Regions from separate parts of the Spongiibacter tropicus DSM 19543 genome, predicted to be linked through region 1. Evidence: predicted binding sites of a transcription regulator. Region 1 holds the regulator's gene; each other region holds the start of a gene.
What was found. The regulator sigma-54, encoded in region 1, starts transcription at its own class of promoters, with help from an activator protein. The targets are predictions, from matches to a motif close to TGGCACANNNNTTGCNNT.
Positions count from the first base shown of each region.

Region 2: G411_RS0100015 (amidase family protein) is a predicted target of sigma-54. The motif match lies at 2,485-2,502, and genes of this name have one in related genera.
Region 3: G411_RS0106765 (DUF1415 domain-containing protein) is a predicted target of sigma-54. The motif match lies at 2,596-2,613, and genes of this name have one in related genera.

Region 1 is NZ_ATUS01000002.1:239,083-244,069, reverse strand. It holds gene rapZ (RNase adapter RapZ) at 1-696, opposite strand, end outside; gene ptsN (PTS IIA-like nitrogen regulatory protein PtsN) at 702-1,157, opposite strand; gene hpf (ribosome hibernation-promoting factor, HPF/YfiA family) at 1,191-1,478, opposite strand; gene G411_RS0112775 (RNA polymerase factor sigma-54) at 1,555-3,036, opposite strand; gene lptB (LPS export ABC transporter ATP-binding protein) at 3,169-3,894, opposite strand; gene lptA (lipopolysaccharide transport periplasmic protein LptA) at 3,894-4,442, opposite strand; gene lptC (LPS export ABC transporter periplasmic protein LptC) at 4,426-4,987, opposite strand, start outside.
Region 2 is NZ_ATUS01000001.1:259-5,245, reverse strand. It holds gene G411_RS0100040 (flavin reductase family protein) at 1-445, opposite strand, end outside; gene moaE (molybdopterin synthase catalytic subunit MoaE) at 548-988, opposite strand; gene moaD (molybdopterin converting factor subunit 1) at 1,003-1,245, opposite strand; gene moaC (cyclic pyranopterin monophosphate synthase MoaC) at 1,242-1,751, opposite strand; gene G411_RS0100020 (MBL fold metallo-hydrolase) at 1,756-2,400, opposite strand; gene G411_RS0100015 (amidase family protein) at 2,631-4,436, shown strand; gene G411_RS0100010 (hypothetical protein) at 4,509-4,856, opposite strand.
Region 3 is NZ_ATUS01000001.1:1,435,930-1,440,916, reverse strand. It holds gene G411_RS0106780 (FAD-dependent oxidoreductase) at 1-731, shown strand, start outside; gene hemE (uroporphyrinogen decarboxylase) at 814-1,881, shown strand; gene G411_RS0106770 (hypothetical protein) at 1,946-2,500, opposite strand; gene G411_RS0106765 (DUF1415 domain-containing protein) at 2,714-3,265, shown strand; gene G411_RS0106760 (DUF4136 domain-containing protein) at 3,274-3,816, opposite strand; gene G411_RS0106755 (DNA-3-methyladenine glycosylase I) at 3,897-4,475, opposite strand; gene G411_RS0106750 (M48 family metallopeptidase) at 4,574-4,987, shown strand, end outside.

The DNA.
Region 1 (4,987 bases):
GTGTTCCAGATAATTGAGAATGTCCCGGTACATGGTTTCGACCATCGGCTGCCCGTCGAGAAAGTTTCTGACACCTTCGTCGCGGCCACTCAGGGCGCGCAGAGACTCATCCCAGTGAGGATTGGGTAACATGCGCAGATCGTAGACCTGATCGGCATCTATTGGCAGGCCGCGTTTAAAGCCAAATGATTTCAACTGCAGCGACATACGATTGGCATCGACACCCAGCACCCTGTCGCGGATTGTGGCGCGCAGCTCATGTACTGTCATATCGCTGCTGTCGATGGTTAATGACGCTTCCATCACTACGGGTTCGAGCAGCGTGGTTTCCTGTCGTATTGCATCGCTGAGCGGTTGATTCGCTGTGGTCAACGGGTGGCGACGGCGAGTCTCGCTGAAGCGTTTTATCAACTTGTCGTCGCTGGCATCCAGAAAAATGATTCGCAACTGTGCGAGGTCCCGAACCTGCTCGCAAAGGGACTTGAAGCGCGAGAGTTCGTCAGGAGAGTTGCGGGCGTCGATACAAACGGCGACCTGTTGATGGACCTTGAGCTGGCTTTGCGAGAGCTCATGTACCAGCGCCGGTAACAGGGAAACTGGTAGATTGTCGATGGCGTAAAAGCCCTCGTCCTCCAGTTGATGAAGTGCCGTACTTTTCCCTGATCCCGAGCGGCCACTGATAATGATCAGTTTCATGGCGATCAGGGCGCGCGGGTTACAGCAGTAGTGTACAGGGCTTCATCGCTGCCCGCGTTGCGCAGCTGTTGACGAAAGCCGTCGTCGTTAAACACATTGGCTAGACTGGCCAGCACTTTGATGTGCTCGTCGTGGGCTTCCGCAGGAACAATGAGTGCGAACACCAGGTCGACGGGTTGATCGTCGATGGCCTCGAAATCGATGGGCTCGGCGAGCTTCAGCAGAATGCCGGTAATCGCCGTACACTGCTGGCTTCGGCAGTGGGGAATCGCAACCCCGTGACCGATACCCGTGCTACCCAGTCGCTCTCGGGCAAGGAGTTCGTTGAACAGATCGTCAGCGTTGAACTGGCTATTGTCGTCGGCGACAAATATCGAGATCTGTTCAAGAAGACGTTTTTTACTGCCTACGGACGTACCCCAGTGGGTACGTCCTTGGCTCAGTATCGCATTAAGGCTCATATTATTAGGTATCCGGAAAAACCGGCCCGGCGCTTACCGGCCCAGGTGTTTTTCCTTGTGTTTGATCAACTGGCGATCCAGCTTGTCGGTCAGGCTGTCGATCGCAGCATACATATCTTCCGATTCGCATGTGGCAAACAGGTCCGCGCCTGCCACATGCACTGTCGCTTCCGCTTTTTGTACCAGCTTCTCGACTGAGAGCGTAACGTCCGTATTGGTGATATTGTCGAAATGTCGTTGCAGTTTGGCAAGCTTGTTATTGACGTATTCACGCAGTGCCGGTGTAACTTCAACGTGGTGACCACTGACAGTTATCTGCATATCTTGCTCCTTTTACACTCAGATCGTCCTGCGCCTCCCGGCGTAGGGTCAGGGCTGCGCGATTTAACGCAGCCAGCTATACCAGTCGCTTCCGCTCATTAGAGGGGGGAATGACCAGTGATTCTCGGTACTTGGCGATGGTTCTCCGCGCGACCTTGATACCCTGTTCGGCCAACAGTTCGGTAATCTTGCTGTCGCTGAGTGGCTTTCGCGGATTTTCTGCGGCGATCAGCTTTTTGATCAGCGCGCGAATGGCGGTCGATGAGCACTCGCCGCCGGTATCGGTCGATACGTGGCTGGAGAAAAAGTATTTCAGCTCGTAAATGCCCCGCGGTGTATGCATGTACTTCTGGGTGGTGACCCGCGAGATCGTGGATTCGTGCATGCCCACGGCGTCGGCAATGTCATGCAACACCAACGGTTTCATCGCCTCGTCGCCGTATTCGAGAAAGCCTCGCTGATACTCGACGATTTTGCTGGCGACTTTCATCAGGGTTTCATTGCGGCTCTGCAGACTTTTGATAAACCAGCGCGCTTCCTGGAGGTTGTCGCGAATATAGTCTTTTTCGCTGCTGGTACTGCTTTTGGCCAGTGCCGCATAGTGCGAGTTGATTTGGATTTTCGGGGCAATATCCGGGTTGAGTTCCACCAGCCAGCGGCCGTCTTTTTTACTGACGAAGACATCCGGGACGACGTATTCGGTATCGCCGCTACTGATTGCATCGCCGGGCGTGGGGTTCAGGGACTGGATCAGCAGCAGTGTATCCCGAAGCTGATCTTCCTTGAGGCGACAGCGGCGCATAATCTGGTTGTAGTCGCGGTTGCCGAGCTGGTCCATATGCTGCTCTACAATCTGCATGGCCTCTTGCAGATAAAGCGTCTCGCGGGGCAACTGCCGCAACTGAATAAGCAGACACTCCTGTAAATCCCGGCCACCGACGCCAGGGGGGTCAAACTGCTGAATCAAGTGAAGGACGGCGTGGACTTCTTCGATTTCGACGTCTTCATTGTCGAAGGCATCCACCAACTCTTCAGGCGTGACGGTCAGGCGGCCTTTTTCGTCGATGGCGTCGATGATGGCATCGGCAATGAACTGATCGATTTCAGACAGGCGACTCAGGTTGAGCTGCCAGCGCAGGTGGTCTTGCAGGGAATCTGAGCTGCCGTGGCGGTAGTCATTGCTGTAATCGTCATCGCCGCTGGGAGCGCTGCTCGCCGGGCCGGAGCTTTGGTAAACGTCATCCCATTGGCTGTCTACCGGCAGGTCCTCGGGTATTTCGCTGCGCTCGGCCCATTCGCTGTCTGCGTCGCTGGCGGTGGGCTCGCTTTCGTTGCTGCTGCTGTCGTTTTTGGTATCGCTGCTTTTTGACTGACTGTTGCTGTCTTGCTCGGGGGTGTCGTTTTCTTCCTCCAGTTCCAGAAGCGGATTGGAGTCCAAAGCAGACTGGATTTCCTGTTGAAGGTCGAGGGTGGACAGTTGCAATAAACGAATCGCCTGTTGCAGCTGGGGGGTCATGGTCAGCTGCTGACCGACTTTAAGCTGGAGCGATTGTTTCATAGGCAGCGGTTTCTACTACACCAAATTCTGAAGACATTTGTGCCTGATTGGCGGCACTTTAAGGTCAGTGTAGTCCTGCCGGAGAGCGGCTGCAATAGGCGTATAAAGCAATTGCTGTGCCGATTTTTCCTATCACAACGTGAACTTATCGCCAAGATAAATATCCCTGACGACCTGGTTGTTGAGTACGGATTCGGCGTTGCCTTCGGCAACAATACGACCTTCGCCGACGATGTAGGCTTTTTCGCAGATATCGAGGGTTTCTCGTACATTGTGATCGGTGATTAACACGCCGATTCCGCGGGCCTGAAGGTGTCGAATAATGTGCTGTATGTCGTTAACCGAGATGGGGTCGACGCCGGCAAAGGGCTCGTCGAGCAAAATAAAACTCGGCTCTGTCGCCAGCGCGCGAGCGATTTCGACGCGTCGGCGCTCGCCGCCGGACAGCGCCATGCCGGGCGATTTACGGATGTGGGTAATGTGGAACTCCTGCAGCAGGGCGTCGAGCTTTTCTTTTCGCTGGCGACGGTTGAGGTCGCTGCGGGTTTCCAGAATCGCCATGATGTTGTCGGCGACGCTGAGTTTGCGAAAGATCGACGCTTCCTGGGGCAGGTAGCCAACACCGTGGCGGGCTCGGCCTTGAATTGACAGCGATGTCAGATCTTTGCCATCCAGCTCTATGCGGCCCCTGTCGGCGTTGACGATGCCGACAATCATGTAGAAACACGTGGTTTTGCCCGCGCCGTTGGGGCCCAGCAGGCCGACTATTTCGCCGCTGTTGATGCTCAGTGACACATCCTTGATCACCTCTCGCCCTTTATAGGCTTTGGCGAGATGGCTGGCTTTTAGTACGGGCATCAGGGCGTGCTCTCGGTGTCGGGTTCTGGCGCCGGTTCAGTCTCGGGGGGTTCCGTGCCGGGTTGTTGGGGCTGCAGTGTCATCTGCACGCGGCCATCGAGGCTTCGGCTGCCGCCATCGGCGACCACCAGTTGCTTGCGCCCGCTGTACACAATGCGGTCACCACTGATTTTTGAACCCTGATGGCGAATGGTGGCGTCTTTCTGCAGCAGAATTTCCTCATCGCTCAGGCTGTATTCGATCAGTCTGGCGCTCGCGGAGACTACCCCTTCTTCAGCCCGGGGCTGCTGTTCAAAATACGCCGGGCTGCCATGGGCGATGACTTTCTGCACCTTGCGGTCGTCCTCGACAATAATCAGCTTGTCTGCGCGGATTTTCAGGCTTCCCTGAGACATGTTCACGTTGCCGGTATAAATGCCCTGGTTGTTCTCGTAGGTGGCCTTGTCCGAGCTGAGGTTGATCGGCTGGCTGCGGTCGTTGGGTAATGCGCTGACCGTCAGTGGCATGGCCAGCAGGCACAGTAGCTGGAGTTTACTGCTGAGGTTCATAGTGTCCCTTTACCTGTGAAAGGAGCTCGACGCGTTCCTGTTTGAGGTCAGCGCGCATGCCCACCGAAGTCGTTGTGCCATTGGGCAGTTTAAGGTCGAGCGGCTGAGCTGTCGCGACGGTGCTGTGTTCCAGGTCAATAGTCAATTGTTGGGTACTGATCTCGGCTTCACGAATCAGGTCTTTTACCAGCACGTCGTGGCGCAACTCAAGGGATTGGCCATTTTGCGACAGCGTGCCGGATGCGGCGTTTGCAGTCCAGGGGCGTTGCTGGCCGATGTCGCCAACGTAAAAGGGTTGCTGAAGGCGAATATCGCCGCTGGATATCATTCGATCAGCGCTTTCCGCCTGCCAACGGTAGGCAATATTGCCGTCAGCGCTGTATTTCAGACCCTCTATCCCCTGCAGGTGGGAGTCCACATCCGGGATGGCGTCAAAATTATCGATCAGGCTCAGTTTGCCGCTTTCGCTGAACTGCGTCAGGTAAATCACGGTACCGGCGATGGCCGCCAGCACCGAAAGTACCGAGGCGATATTGATGCGAAAG
Region 2 (4,987 bases), on a different contig from region 1:
ACACCAATGGTTTTCCAGTGGGGCTGAGGTCCATTTCAGTGACTTTACCCACCAGAATCAGGTGGTCGCCACCATCGTAACGCTGCCAGATATCACATTCGAAGCTGGTCAGTGCACCGCGCAGTACCGGCAGACCGCTCTTGCCGATGCGGTAGTGATCCTTGGACAGCTGATGAGCATCTTTTTTCGAGTACTGGTTCGACAGCGCCGCCTGCTCCTGCGTCAGCACGTTCACCGCAAAGCCGTCGGCAGCTTCGAAGGCCGCGTAGCACTCGGAATCATTGCGCAAACTCCATAGTACCAGCGCAGGGTCCAGAGAAACCGAGGCAAAAGAATTAACGGTCATGCCAAACGGCTCGTAGCCTTTTGGGTTGGCGGTAATCACACAGACACCGGTTGTGAACTGGCCAAGGGCATTGCGGAAGGTCCGGGGATCGAAGCTCATAGTTTTCCTGTCTCGTCGTTTTATGTGCCGGCCGACTAACGGGCGCGGTCGTAGAAGCCGCAAATTATACCTTGGCTTCCTTGAGCATAGCGAGAACTCCAACTAGTCCCAACGGAGGGCAGCGGACGCATCACTGCTTCGGGCATCTACCCAGCGACTGCGTCCGTCGAGCAGCTGCTCTTTCTTCCAGAACGGCGCCTGGGTTTTCAGATAATCCATGATGAATTCGCAGCCGGAAAAGGCCGCCTGCCGGTGGGCAGCGCTCACCGCGACCAGCACAATCTGCTGCCCCGGCAGCAACTCGCCGATTCGGTGAATCACCAGCACCTCGCCCAGCGACCAGCGCCTGGCAGCCTGCTCGGCAATGTCAGTAATACTGCGTTCGGTCATGCCGGGATAATGCTCCAGCCGCATTGAGACGACCTCATCGCCCTCGTTGCGGGCACGCATCACCCCGACAAACTGCACGATGGCGCCACAGTCTGATGAGGTCAACGCCCGACAGGCGTCACCAGCGTCAAAGTCGGCCTCTTGAACGCTCACCCTAATCGCCACGCTCAGCCTCCCGTCACCGGTGGGAAAAAAGCCACTTCATCTCCGGCGACAATCGTTTGCTGTTCAGATGCCACCGCCTGATTCACCGCGCAGCGCAGATTTTCTCGAGACAGCGCCTCCGCCCATTCCGGCCCGCGCTCGCCAAGCAGCGCCTTTAATTCCGCAACGCTGCCGTTGAATTCCAGCTCCAAGGACGCCGTACCCACGTCTTCCCGCAACTTGGCGAAAAACAGCAGCGTAATCATGAGCCGCCCTGCTCCTGATTCTTCTCTTGGGCCTGCCAGTCGCCGGAGCGGCCACCGCTCTTGCTGAGCAGGCGGATATTGTCGATGCGCATACCCTTGTCCACCGCTTTGCACATGTCATAAATGGTGAGCGCCGCTACCGATACAGCCGTCAAGGCTTCCATTTCCACGCCGGTCTGGGCGGCAAGCTTGCAGCGACTGCGAATATGCACGGCACTGGCCTGCTCATCGATAGCAAATTCCAGCTTCACTGATGACAGCATCAGCGGGTGACAAAGCGGAATCAGATCGCTGCACTTTTTGGCGCCCTGAATGCCTGCCAGCCGCGCTACGCCAAGCACATCGCCTTTCTTATGATCACCGCGGGCGACCATGGCCAGGGTTTCGGGCTGCATCACTACGCTGCCCGCTGCCTCGGCAATGCGCTGGGTGACCGCTTTATCGGTCACATCGACCATGCTGGCCTGACCCTGCGCATCAAAGTGCGTAAAACGCTTCTCGCTCATTGCTTCATCCATAGCGGCTGTCAGCAACAAAGGGATTGCTCTGTCGCTCGGCGCCAAACGTGGAGGTTGGGCCATGTCCCGGTACGAAGGTAATGTCGTCACCCAACGGCCAGAGTTTTTCGCGGATAGAGGTAATCAGCGTATCGTAGTCGCCGCGCGGAAAATCAGTGCGGCCGATAGAGCCTTGGAACAGCACGTCACCCACCAGCGCCAGTTTGCTGGGCGCGTGATAAAACACCACGTGTCCCGGTGTGTGGCCGGGACAATGCAGTACCGACATCATTTGAGCACCGAAGCTCACTGTGTCGCCGTCCTCCAGCCAACGGTCCGGGGTAAAGGCATCGGCATGGGGGAAGCCAGACATCTGGCACCATTCCGGCAGCTTGTCGATCCAGAACGCATCTTCCTTTTGCGGGCCAATAATCTTCACACCGTATTTCTGACGAAGAACATCCGCCGCAGCACAGTGGTCCATATGGCCATGAGTCAGCAGAATGACCTCCAGCTCTCCGCCGAGCTGCGATAAGGCGCCCTCAATACGTTCAATATCCCCACCGGGATCGACCACTGCGGCTTTGCCGGTTTCTTCGCAAAGCAGCACCGAACAGTTTTGCTGGTAGGCCGTTACTGGCACCAATGCACACTTCATGCTGTTTCCACCCTCTCAATTCAGGCTGCCAATGATAAGCAGTCAGGCCAGAACTTCATAGGGGCCGCCAGCGCCGGGAAGCACTGGCACAGCGATTGCTTCACACAAAATACGCAATGCGTCATTGCGAAAACAGTGATGTTGTCCACCGCCAGGGATTTGCACTACCCGACGATGAGGTCACCCCCATGCGCCACACTATGCCCCTATCGCGCCGGCGACAGTCTGCGATGCTTTTACCTGCACTCACCCTGATGCTCGCCGCCTGTGGCGGCTCATCCTCGTCCAACAGCGACAATGACACGGCGATAGAGCCGGGCGTCTTTTCGCTGGAAGAAGCGACTGTCGCCGATATCCATGCCGCATTTCGCGGCGAATTGCTGCAAGACAATGGAGAGCCCCTCAACTGTGAAGCGCTGGCAAACCTCTATATCCAGCGCATCTTTGCCTACGATAAAACCCCGCAACCCAGTGGCGGCCTGGCCATTCGCAGTGTATTGGCGATTAATCCGCTGGCGATCGAACAGGCCAAGGCGCTGGATGCCCTCTACGCCCGCGACGGCGGTATTGGCGACCGGCCGATCCACTGCATGCCGATTCTGCTGAAAGATAACTACGACACCTACGACTACCCCAGCACCCAGGGCTCCTACAGTATGCTCGGGCATCAGGCCGGTGTGGATGCGAATTCCGTAGCAGGCTTGCGCAAGGCCGGTGGACTCATTCTCGGCAAAGCCAATCAGGATGAATTCGCCTTCTGGACCACCGGCTTTTCCAATCGCGGCATTCAGGTTACCAACCCCTACAACACCTCCCAGAGCCCGGCGGGCTCCTCGTCGGGAACCGGGGCAGCCATTGCCGCCAACTTTGCGCTGGGCGGCACCGGCAGTGATACCTGCCAGTCCATCCGCCACCCCTCCTCCGTCAATGGCCTGGTGGGCATTCGCCCCAGCCTCGGCGTTATCTCCCAACACGGCATCTTTCCGCTCAGCCATCAGCGCGACACCGGTGGTCCGATGACCCGGACCGTCAGTGACGCTGCCTTGATGCTCGACGCCATGGCCGGCGTGGATTTCCGAGACCCCAAAACCCTGGCGTTTCCTTCGGAGTTACGGCCCGACAGCTACACCGATTTCCTCGATCGCGGACAGCACGGCTTGCAAGGCAAAAACATCGGCATCGTTCGTCAGCTTGGCGATAACAGCGAGGCCGCTGGCACCGACGCTCAGGGCGCACTGATCGCCGAGGCACTCAGTACCATGGAAGCCCTGGGCGCCACGGTGTACGACGTTTACCTGCCGGGGTTTGAAAGCAAGGGCGCTGGCTCCCGCCACTATGATATGAACGAATACTTCGTCACCTTTGAAGCTGAAGGCGGCAATAGCCCCCGCGCCTGCGTCAGCAGCCTCGCCGTCGCGCTGGCTGGCGGCGACGTCGCTCACGGGCGGGATATCTGTGAAGGACTGGACGGCATTATCGAAACAGGACGCGTCGGTTTACGAACTGCACCGCTATTGGCTACCGTCGCCGTCGACGACCTGAACCGGGCACCGACGGAAGAAGAACTTGCCGACATTATCGCCATGCGCGAATACACCACCCAGCAAATGGACACACTGCTGGATGAAAACGGTGCACAGGTCTTCGACAATGACGGTAATCCAGTACGCCTTGATGCACTGATTCTGAGCCCCGGCCCCACAGGAGGGCGCACCTGTGACTTCGGATCGACCACACAGATGGGCTCCATCGTCGTTCCCGTTGGTGTTGATGACAGTGTCGGCGTGCCGAGAGGCATGGAAATTTTTGTTCGTCAGTTTGACGAAGGCACCGGCATCGGTATCGCTTACGACTACGAACAGGCAAGCCAACACCGTCGCGCTCCCGAATTGGTCGCCTCGCCGCTCAGCGGCAATGAAACCATCTCCGGCTTCAATGCCAGCGTGCAACAGGCCTTGATGGATGCGGCCGCCGTCGCTCCAGAAGACCTGCCATTGGAATACTACCTGGAGATTCTTCAGGGCATTGGCGGTTAACTATCGGCCACAAAAAAGCCGGCCTGCGTACTGTGCGAAGGCCGGCTTTTTCTCTGAGAAGCCCGAGCGGCGCTACTTGTTGACCACCTGCCCCCGGTATACCCGCTTGGTGCCTGTCGATGACGCGGCCTCTGCGGCGGGGGCAGCCTCGCGCGCCACCTCCAGCTTGCGCCCTCGATACGTGATCTCTTTATAGCCCTCAGCCACCTCTTTCTCGTCCTTGAACAACAGCGGCCGCCCTGCCAGCGACATCACCTCGGCTATCGTTTTTCGGGCAAAGGGATCACGACTGCTCGGCCCCAACTCCGCAAGCTGATCCAGCAGACCGGGGTCTGCAAGACGAATTCGCACCCCAAATTCCGCGTATATCCGCGACCGCAATTGTTGAAGACGATGCAGCATCTCCGGGGAATACATCATGCCAGCTCCTTACGCTTCGCTCTGCCATGTACACCAAATGCCAATTCGCTCGCAAAAAACATTCCATAACACGCACAACCCGGCATTGATTCCCGACTAAAAATTCGCAATTGCCATCGACAGTAAAATCC
Region 3 (4,987 bases), on a different contig from region 1:
AGCTGCTGGCTGAGTACGACGCTGTGTTCATGGGGATGGGCACTTACAAGTACATGAAAGGCGGCTTCCCCGGTGAAGAACTGGATGGCGTTTACGATGCCTTGCCGTTCCTTGTCTCCAATGTTAACCGCAACATGGGCTGGGAGCAGGACGCGACCGACTACATCAGTGTCAACGGCAAGCGGGTCGTGGTGCTGGGTGGCGGCGATACCGCCATGGACTGTAACCGTACGTCTATCCGTCAGGGGGCATCCAGCGTCGTTTGCGCTTACCGCCGCGACGAGGAGAACATGCCTGGTTCACGTCGCGAAGTGCAAAACGCGCGCGAAGAGGGCGTTCAATTCCTGTTCAACCGTCAGCCAGTGGCCATCGTCGGCAGTGGTAAGGTTGAAGGTATTAAAGTGGTTACCACCAAACTGGGCGAGCCCGATGAAAATGGCCGTCGTCGTCCTGAAGCGATTCCCGGCAGCGAGGAAATCATTCCCGCCGATGTGGTGTTAGTGGCCTTCGGCTTTCAGCCCAACCCCCCGGAGTGGCTGGCTGAGCAGAACGTTGAGCTCGAATCCTGGGGAGGGGTGAAGGCGCCGGAGCAACAATTGTTTAAATTCCAGACCAGCAATCCCAAAATCTTCGCCGGTGGTGATATGGTACGCGGCTCAGATTTGGTGGTGACTGCGGTATGGGAAGGTCGTCAGGCTGCGGAAGGCATTCTCGATTACCTGAAAGTGTAAGGTGTTTGAACGCCGGAATCACCGCAGGACCTGTGCCGGCGGTGGTTCCGGCGTTTTTATATTGGCAATAGGTTGAGCGTCCATGAGTGAATTGAAGAACGATACTTTCCTGCGAGCCCTGCTGCGTCAGCCTGTTGACTACACGCCAGTGTGGATGATGCGTCAGGCGGGCCGCTACCTGCCCGAATACCGTGCCAGCCGCGCCAAAGCCGGTGACTTCCTGTCGTTGTGCAAAAACACCGAACTGGCCTGTGAAGTGACGCTTCAGCCGCTGGAACGCTACCCCCTGGATGCGGCAATTCTGTTTTCTGACATTCTTACCATTCCCGATGCCATGGGGCTTGGTCTGTACTTTGAAACCGGTGAGGGCCCACGTTTTCGCAAGACCGTGCGTAGCATGGCCGATGTGGAAGCCCTGCCGGTTGTTGACGGTGAGAACGATCTTACGTACGTCTGTGATGCGGTGCGTGCCATTCGCTCGGCTCTGAACGGGCGTGTGCCGTTGATCGGCTTCTCGGGCAGCCCTTGGACGCTGGCCACCTATATGGTTGAAGGCGGTGGCTCCAAAGACCACGCTCGCTGTAAGGCGCTGGCTTTCGATGAGCCGGAGACCATGCATGCATTGCTGGATAAGTTGGCGCAGAGTGTGACCGCTTACCTGAATGACCAGATTCGTGCCGGCGCTCAAGCGGTACAGATCTTCGATACCTGGGGTGGTGCATTGGGGCATCGCGCCTACCGCGAGTTCAGCCTGCGCTACATGAAGCAGATTGTCGACGGTCTGATTAAAGAGCGCGATGGTCGCCGTGTTCCTGCAATTCTTTTCACCAAAAACGGTGGGCAATGGTTGGAGGCGATGGCCGATACCGGGGCTGATGCGCTGGGGCTCGATTGGACGACGGATGTCGGCTTAGCGCGCCGCCGCGTGGGTGATAAAGTGGCGCTGCAGGGCAATATGGACCCGGCCATGCTGCGCGCCTCACCCAAGCGTATTCGCGAGGAAGTGGCGACGATTCTGGCGGAGTTTGGCGAGGGTGAAGGCCATATTTTCAACTTGGGCCACGGCATTACGCCAGAGGTGGACCCGGTCCATGCGGGCGCCTTCATTGAAGCGGTCAAAGAGCTGTCCCCCGCCTACCATCGTCGCTGAGTCGATCCGCTAGCCATAAAAAACCACGCTAAGGCGTGGTTTTTTATTTCCGCTATCAGCCGATTCAGGGCATGACTTCGACAAAATTTCGCCATTTATTTTGCAGGCCGATGAACCAGTTTGGCGCGCCGTCGCCAGTGCCGGAAAATTCCAGCTCTGGATAGTGTGCCGTGACCCGGTTGAGCAGATTCTGCTCATGGCTGTTCACGTCGATGACCAGCAGATGACGGCCGCTGTTGAGCGCCTGTTCAAAGCGCCGAAAATCCCGATGGGGCTCCTGAATGCCAAGCAGGCCACCCTCCCAGGTAAAAAAGCCCAAGACAACAATGGCCAGAAACACAAAGGGTGCCCAGCCGACGGCGGTGGTAAGGCCTGAGTAATGTGCCGCTGCCAGTGCCAGCGTTGCGCCCGCTGCCCCAATAATTGCGCCGCGTTGCATGGCGTACACCACATCTTTGCGCAGTACAGCTTCCACGTCGTTAAGGCGCCGTCGACTGACACCGCAGTCATCGTGACTGAGAACGTGAATCTGTGGTCGTGACAGACCGTTCTCCTGCAAGTCGTGTTCAATAGCGGCCAGCTTGTCGAGATTGTCCGCCAGAAAGAAATATCTTTTCATAGACTACTCTCCTGTTTTGCTTACGCTCGCAAAAGCCACCCTCACTCAAGCGAGGTCTCATTTGAGTTTAGCAGCCCTTTTACTACGCACCCCGGCGGCACACTGATTGGCTTATGGTAATTTGGTCTAGCGGAGGCGTGCGTCATGGCATTGCGCTATATCGGAGCCTCTAGCGGGCGTATACTGCGCGCGAAATGGTGTGGGAGTGTGGCGGTGACGGCGAATCGGGAACGAGAACGGGTTGAGACATGGTTGGACAGTGTGGTGGTCGGTCTGCAGCTCTGCCCTTTTGCGGCACGGCCATGGGAGCAGGGTACGGTTCGCATCGTCATCAGTGAGCATACTGAGGTTGAACCGCTGTTGCAGCAACTCTACGCGGAGCTGATGAAACTCGCTGACACGCCGGTCGAGGCACTGGAAACCACCTTGCTCGTGGTTCCTAGTCAACTGACAGACTTCGATGAGTACTGGGCTGTCCTGGGGGTAGCGGAGCAGTTGCTGGATCAAAGTCCTTGGCGAGGAGAGTTCCAGATTGCCAGTTTCCATCCCGACTACCAATTTGAAGGCTGCGAGGTGGACGATCCGGCCAATTTCAGTAATCGCTCGCCTTATCCCATTTTTCATTTACTGCGTGAAAGCAGTGTGAGTTGGGCGGTGGATACCCATCCTGATGTTGAGGCCATTCCCGAGCGCAATATCACCTTGTTGCGCGGAATGAAGGCCGAGGCGTTGGCGACATTGTTTCCCGACCTCGACCTCGACTGACATCCCCGTTATTTCGGCGGGAACTCGGCCCAGATTTCTGCGACAGCGCGATCAATGCGGTCCATATTCACTTTGGGGTCCTGATCATCCAGCTCGATGACCATCGCGCCCCGCCAGCTCAGTGCCTTGGTATTGCCGTCGAGCAGGTCGATCATGATTTGGACGTTGCGGTTAATTTTGTCTTTACCCAGCGGCACACCGACCGACGTACTCATTCCAAAATTGCCGGTGAAGCTGCCCAGGCCAATACCTAGTCGGGGGCTGCGGTCAACGGTGTCGGCGGCTTGGGTGACGTAGTAGCGCACCAAAAAATCGTGGTTCTTATCGGCTAGCTTGTACAGTCCACTGTCCAGTTGGGTTTTGAGTGAGGCCTTTACCTGCTCAATCACAAACGGGGACACGGTCTTGTCAGCACCGCTGTCGGCCGACCACTGATAGTGCTGATAATTGGCGAAGTTGGCGCGGGGGTTGTAATCGGTATGTACATCGGTACTGCTGCAGGCGGCCAGTAACATGGCTGTGCTCAACAGAAATAGGGCATGGATTTTCATGTTTGTCTCCTGTGGCCACCGAATCTCGGGAGCAATAGGGTATTAGTCTGTGCTGGCGGACTTTGGTGCCTGTGAATCTTTCACAAATCTGCCAGCTTGGTACAGCGCTCGTGCGCAGGACAGCGGACGAGGTGGTCGTTGACCAGCCCCATGGCCTGTAAATAGGCATAGCATATCGTGCTGCCAAAGAAGCGGAAACCGCGCTTTTTCATGGTCTTGCTGATGTGGTCTGACAGTGGCGTGCTGGCGGGAACCTCGTCCAGGGTCGACCAGCGATTCTGGACTGGCTTGTGGTCGACAAATGCCCACAGGTAGTCGGCGAGACTGCCGTACTCTTGCTGAACGTCGAGAACGCATCGGGCATTGTTAATGGCGGCCTCGATCTTCATGCGGTTACGAATAATGGCAGGGTCAGCCATCAGGCGCGCGATATCCTCGTCGTCGAAACGGGCGACGTGCTCGGGGTCAAAGTTGGCAAACAGTCGCCGATAGCCTTCGCGTTTGCGCAATATCGTTAGCCAGTTCAGGCCAGCCTGGGCCGATTCCAGGATCAAAAATTCGAACAGCTTACGATCATCCCGGCAGGGAACACCCCATTCTTCATCGTGGTAGCGGCGGTAATCGGGGTCATTGCCGCACCAGTCGCAGACTTCGCTCAACTTGCTGGCTCCTCGCTTGTCAGCCCCGGTCAGGGCTGTGCCATAATGGCGCAAAATAGCAGATGCAGCCGTTTCGCGCTGCCATTTGGGAGAATGCCATGAAAACTTTGCGAGTTGTCGCGGTCGCGACATTGATCACTGCCTTGGTGGCCTGCGCTCAGTCGCCGACCGGGCGCCGCCAGATGTTGCTATTCTCCAACGGAGAAATGTCTCAAATGGGGGTGACGGCCTTCGATCAGATGAAAGAAGAAATGACCGTCAGCAGCAATGGCAAAACCAATGCCTATGTCACCTGTGTCGCCGATGCCATCACCGCGCAGTTGCCCGCAGAATGGCGTGGTAGCTGGGAGGTTGTTGTGTTCCAGGAAGACAGTGCTAACGCCTTTGCCCTGCCAGGTAAGAAAATCGGTGTTCATACCGGTATTTTTAAGGTGGCGACAAATGCTGATCAGTTGGCAACCGTTATCGGTCATGAGGTAGCGCACGTCATTGCCCAGCACAGCGCCGAGCGC